Sphaerisporangium krabiense: one gene and its partner. The protein of the gene in region 1 interacts with the protein of each later gene in a pairwise test. Links are inferred from orthologs where the notes say so. Each region holds a gene or a part of one and is shown in the gene's direction. Other genes may lie near its edges.

What was found.
Region 2: the proteins of rpe (region 1) and eno interact in binary tests that used the Escherichia coli proteins (3 or more experiments, as listed by UniProt). The link is inferred for Sphaerisporangium krabiense from one-to-one orthologs.

Annotation. Positions count from the first base shown.
Region 1 is NZ_JACHBR010000001.1:5,649,652-5,652,526, forward strand. What follows is about bases 1-2,759. They hold rpe (ribulose-phosphate 3-epimerase), read left to right. Parts: upstream 1-923; coding sequence 924-1,595; downstream 1,596-2,759. Other genes in these bases: BJ981_RS24775 (peptidase S1), read left to right, coding at 1-717; BJ981_RS24785 (SDR family oxidoreductase), read right to left, coding at 1,716-2,459. UniProt on the Escherichia coli protein: Catalyzes the reversible epimerization of D-ribulose 5-phosphate to D-xylulose 5-phosphate.
Region 2 is NZ_JACHBR010000001.1:3,360,521-3,363,490, forward strand. It holds eno (phosphopyruvate hydratase), read left to right. Parts: upstream 1-831; coding sequence 832-2,109; downstream 2,110-2,970. Other genes in the region: BJ981_RS15030 (nucleoside triphosphate pyrophosphohydrolase), read left to right, coding at 1-685; BJ981_RS15040 (FtsB family cell division protein), read left to right, coding at 2,167-2,583; BJ981_RS15045 (DUF501 domain-containing protein), read left to right, coding at 2,634-2,970. UniProt on the Escherichia coli protein: Catalyzes the reversible conversion of 2-phosphoglycerate (2-PG) into phosphoenolpyruvate (PEP). It is essential for the degradation of carbohydrates via glycolysis.

The DNA of each region.
Region 1 (2,875 bases):
ACCGAGCACGACGGGATCAAGCAGATCGCGCTGGCGGGCGACCGCATCGGCGTCCTCAGGGCCGACGGCGCCGCGCTGGTCAAGGAGGGCGGCCTGTCCGCCACCTGGGTCACCGAGCACGACGGGATCAAGCAGATCGCCCTCTCCGGCAACCGCATCGGCGTGCTCACCGGCGACGGCAGGGCCCTCGTGAAGGAGGGCGGCCTGTCGGCCACCTGGGTCACCGAGAACACCCACGTCAAGCAGATCGCGTTGTCCGGCAACCGCATCGGCGTCCTGAAGAGCGACGGCACCGCCCTGGTCAAGGAGGGCGGCCTGTCCGCCACCTGGGTGACCGAGAACACCCGGGTCCGCCAGATCGCGCTCTCCGGAAACCGCATCGGCGTCCTCAAGGGCGACGGCACGGCCCTGGTCAAGGAGGGCGGCCTGTCGGCCACCTGGGTCACCGAGAACACCGACGTCCTCGAACTGGCCCTGTCCGGCGACCGCATCGGCGTCCTGAAGAGCGACGGCGTGGCGCTGGTGAAGGAGGGCGGCCTGTCCGCCACCTGGGTCACCGAGAACGACGACGTCATCCAGCTCGCCCTCGCCGGCGACCGCATCGGCGTCCTCAAGGGCGACGGCGTGGCCCTCGTGAAGGAGGGCGGCCTGTCGGCCACCTGGGTCACCGAGAACGACGACGTCACCCAGCTCGCCCTCTCCACCGGCAACGACTGACCCCCCGAGCCCGGCCCGCCCCACCCACCGCCCGGGGCGGGCCGCCCCAGTGGACCGGGCCGTTCGCCTGCCATGACGGGCGGGCGGCCCGGTTCGCGCCAGGTGGGGCGAGTCGTTCACCCGTCACGACGGGCGGATGGTCCGGTTCACGCCCAGGTGGGACGCCCGTTCTGCGGCCGGGCGGCCGGGTTCTAGACTTCGGCATCATGGCCGTACAGATCTCACCGAGCATTCTCAGCGCCGACTTCGCCAGGCTCGCCGACGCCGCCGCCCAGGTGGGCGCCGCCGCCGACTGGCTGCACGTCGACGTCATGGACAACCACTTCGTGCCCAACCTGACCATCGGGCTGCCGGTGGTCGAGTCCCTGCTGAAGGCGACCGACCTCCCGCTCGACTGCCACCTGATGATCGAGGACCCGGACCGGTGGGCGCCGGCCTACGCCGAGGCGGGGGCGGGCAGCGTGACGATCCACGCGGAGGCGGCCAAGGCCCCGGTGCGCACGCTCCGCGAGATCCGCAAGGCGGGGGCCCGCGCCGGCTTCGCGCTCAACCCCGGCACGGCCGTCCAGCCCTACGAGGACCTGCTCGGCGAGATCGACATGCTCCTGGTGATGACCGTGGAGCCCGGCTTCGGCGGCCAGCCGTTCCTCGACATCGTGCTCCCCAAGGTCCGCAAGGCGCGCGAGCTCATCGACAAGCACGGCGGCGAGGTCTGGCTCCAGGTCGACGGCGGCGTCTCGGCCGCGACCATCGAACGCTGCGCCGAGGCCGGCGCCGACGTCTTCGTGGCCGGCAACGCCGTCTACGGCGCCGCCGACCCCGCCGGCGCCGTCCGCAGCCTCCGCGCCCAGGCCGAGCACGCCTCCTCCGCGCCCTGATCGGGCCGGCGCCGCACGCGCCTCCTCGGGCCCAGGCCGATCGCCCGTTCTTCGCGCGCTGATCGGCCGGGCCCGTGGACGCGTTCTCCGCGCCGTGGTGAGGACGTCACGGACGGTGGGTCAGGCGAGGCCGCCGGTGGCGTGGATGTTCTGGGACGTGATCCAGCGGGCGTCGGGGCCGGCGAGGAAGGCCACGACGTCGGCCACGTCCGCGGGCTGCCCGAGACGGCCGAGGGCGGTCACCTGGGCGGCCGTCTCCAGGGCTTCCGCGGAGTTGGTGCCGCGCAGCAGGTCGGTGTCGGTGGCGCCGGGGGAGACGGTGTTCACGGTGATGCCCCGCGCGCCGAGCTCCATCGCCGCGACCGCGGTGAGCTGCTCGACCGCCCCCTTGCTGGCCGCGTACGGGGCGATGCCGGGCGCCGGGCGCGTGGTGTTGAGCGTGGAGATGTTGATGATCCGCCCGCCGTCGGGCATGTGCCGGGCGGCGTGGCGGACGGTCAGGAAGACCGCGCGGGCGTTCACCGTCATCGCCTGGTCGTACAGCTCCTCGTCGAGTTCGGCCAGCGGCGCCGGGGTGAAGCTCAGCGCGGCGTTGTTGACCAGGATGTCCACGGCCCCCAGCCGCTCCTCGGCGATCTCCATCAGCCGCTCGGCGGCCCCCGCCTCGGCCAGATCGGCCCGCACGGCGTGCGCCCGTCCCCCCGCCTCCGCCACGACCTTCTCGACCTGCGCCGCGGCCTCGGCGTTGCTCGCGTAACTGAACACCACCGCGGCGCCGTCCCGGGCCAGCCGCTCGACGATCGCCCGGCCGATCCCCCGGGAACCCCCGGTGACCACGGCCCTCTTCCCCTGAAGCGCCGCCATGACGCCCTCCTCGCCGGTGAATCGTGATGGGACTTCCGGTTTCGAACCTACGGCCTCCGGTTCACCCGCGCACGCCCGGATGATTCGGTGAAACAGGCACGCGTTACTGAAACGCCGCGGCTTTGGCGACCTCGCCGCCTCGCGGGGCGGGATAGCCCTCCGAACCCTGTTCGATATGGCGGGAACGCCCTGAAGATCGGCCGTCACCGACCGTGATGATCATCCGGGATCTCGCGGCCATGGGGGCCCAATCGTGCAGGGCTTGCGCGGGGACTCAACTGGCGGGATCACACAGCGTCGCCGCCGGTTGGCGTTCGAGGCATTGACACTGCCTCTAACCCGCCATGATCATGGGGGCGCTCGGTGCGATTTATATCTCTTTTATGCGCGTTTCAATGAGGGCCATGGCGCGCCTC
Region 2 (2,970 bases), 2.3 Mb from region 1 along the record:
CGTCATCGAGCTGGTCCCCGGCTCCTACGACCTGCCGGGCGCCCGCTTCCTCGACCTGGTCACCGTAATGGACCGGCTGCGGCGCACCTGCCCGTGGGACGCCGAGCAGACCCACGAGTCCCTGGTGCCGTACCTGCTGGAGGAGTCCTACGAGGTCCTGGAGACGATCGAGGAGGGCGACCACGCCTCCCTGCGCGAGGAGCTCGGCGACCTGATCTTCCAGGTCGTCTTCCACTCCCGCGTCGCCCAGGAGCGCGAGGAGGCCGACGGCGGCTTCGACGTGGACGACGTCGTGCAGGGCATCGTCGACAAGCTGGTCCGCCGCCACCCGCACGTGTTCGCGGGCGTCGAGGTGAGCGGCGCCGACGAGGTCAACGCCAACTGGGACGTGATCAAGGCGGCCGAGCGCGCCGCGAAGGGCCGCGTCTCGCTGCTGGACGGCGTCCCGATGGGCCAGCCGGCGCTGTCGCTCGCGCACGGCCTGCAGAGCCGCGCCGAGCGCGCCGGCGTCCCCGAGAGTTTGTCCCGCGCCGTCGGCCAGGGCGTCGGCCGCGAGCTGTTCGACCTGGTGCGCCGGGCCCGCGCGGCGGGCCTGGACCCGGAGGCCGAGCTGCGCGCCGCCGCCCGCGACTACCGCGACCGGGTGCGGGCCTGGGAGCGTTCGCGCGAGGCCCCCGAGAGCTGAGCCGTAGGGCGGGAGGGCGCGGCGTGCCGGGGGGCGGGGTCCCGATAGGCTCGGGAGGCAAACCGTCCGCAAGCCGCGCCGCGCACGACGCCGCGGTGATGGGTTCCGGGGGGCCCACCCCGGGCTGACAAACCTAGGAGCGCTTGGTGGCTGCCATCGAGGCCATTACCGCCCGCGAGATCCTCGACTCCCGGGGCAACCCGACGGTCGAGGTCGAGATCCTGCTCGACGACTACAGCACCGGCCGCGCGGCGGTCCCGAGCGGCGCGTCCACCGGCCAGTTCGAGGCCGTGGAGCTGCGGGACGGCGACGAACGGTACAACGGCAAGGGCGTCGAGAAGGCCGTGCTGAACGTCACCGACGAGATCGCGGAAGAGCTCGTCGGCTACGACGCCGAGGAGCAGCGCCTGGTCGACCAGGCCATGATCGACCTGGACGGCACGCCGAACAAGAGCCGCCTCGGCGCCAACGCCATCCTCGGCGTCTCCCTGGCCCTGGCCAAGGCCGCCGCCGACAGCGCCGACCTGCCCCTGTTCCGCTACGTCGGCGGCCCGAACGCCCACGTGCTGCCGGTGCCGATGATGAACATCCTCAACGGCGGCGCCCACGCCGACAGCAACGTCGACATCCAGGAGTTCATGATCGCGCCGATCGGCGCGGCCACGTTCTCCGAGGCCGTGCGCGTCGGCGCCGAGACCTACCACGCGCTCAAGAGCGTGCTCAAGCAGAAGGGCTACTCCACCGGCCTCGGCGACGAGGGCGGCTTCGCCCCCAACCTGCCGAGCAACCGCGACGCCCTCGACCTGATCCTCGTCGCCATCGAGAAGGCCGGCTACACCCCCGGCGAGGACGTCGCCCTGGCCCTGGACGTGGCCGCCACCGAGTTCCACTCCGACGGCGTGTACACCCTGGACGGCAAGGGCCACGGCTCCCAGGAGCTGATCGCCTTCTACGAGGACCTGGTGCGCTCCTACCCGCTGGTCTCCATCGAGGACCCGCTGGACGAGGAGGACTGGGAGGGCTGGAAGGCCATCACCTCCGCGCTGGGGAGCAAGGTGCAGCTCGTCGGCGACGACCTGTTCGTCACCAACCCCGAGCGGCTGGAGCGGGGCATCCGCGAGGGCGCGGCCAACGCCCTGCTGGTCAAGGTCAACCAGATCGGCACCCTGTCGGAGACCCTCGACGCCGTCGACCTGGCCCACCGCAACGGCTACCGCTGCATGATGAGCCACCGCTCCGGCGAGACCGAGGACACCACGATCGCCGACCTCGCCGTCGCCACCAACTGCGGCCAGATCAAGACCGGCGCCCCCGCGCGCTCGGACCGCGTCGCCAAGTACAACCAGCTCCTGCGCATCGAGGAACTTCTCGACGACGTAGCCCGCTACGCGGGTCGCGCCGCCTTCCCGCGCTTCCAGAGCTAGGTTTTTCCGTATGGCTTGCCCGTATTCGCGGGCAAGCCATACGGACCTGGGAGAAGCATGAACAAGAGACCGCAGCTCACGGGGAGGGCGGCGATCCTCGCGGTCGTGGTGTGCGCGATCGCGATGAGCCTCGCCTATCCTGTGCGGGAGTTCGTCGCGCAGCGGCGCCAGATCGCCCAGCTCGAACACCAGCAGGCCCAGGCGCTGAAAGACCTTCAGGAGCTCGGCGAGCGCGGCAGGCTGCTCTCCGACCCCGAGTACCTCGCGCGGCTGGCCAAGAGCAGGCTGCACTTCTGCGAGGCCGGCGAGAAGTGCATCGTCGTGCGGGACACCTCCAAGAAGGCGTCGAGCCCCAAGCCCGGCGCGACCCCGTCGCCGAGCCCTCCCTGGTACCAGACGCTGTGGGAGTCCGTCGAGGCCGCCGACCGGGGCACCGGCCGCCGCGCCGAGCCGACCCGCACCCCGGCGCCGTGACGGCGGGTACAGGCCGCACGGGCGTCGGCGCGACAGTCAGGGAGATGACGATGGTGGATCCGGCCGACCTGGCCGTGGTGGAACAGCAGCTCGGCAGGCCGCCGAGGGGGGTCCGCGCCGTGGCGCACCGCTGCCCGTGCGGGCTGCCGGACGTCGTGGAGACCACGCCCCGGCTGGCCGACGGCTCGCCGTTCCCCACGCTCTTCTACCTCACCTGCCCGAAGGCGGCCTCGGCGATCGGCACGCTGGAGTCGTCCGGGCTGATGAAGCGCATGCAGGCCCGCCTCGCGGACGATCCCGCCCTGGCCGCCGCCTACGCCCGGGCCCACGAGGGCTACGTCGAGGCGCGCGACAAGGCGGCCACCGAGGACGGCGTCGAGCCGCTGC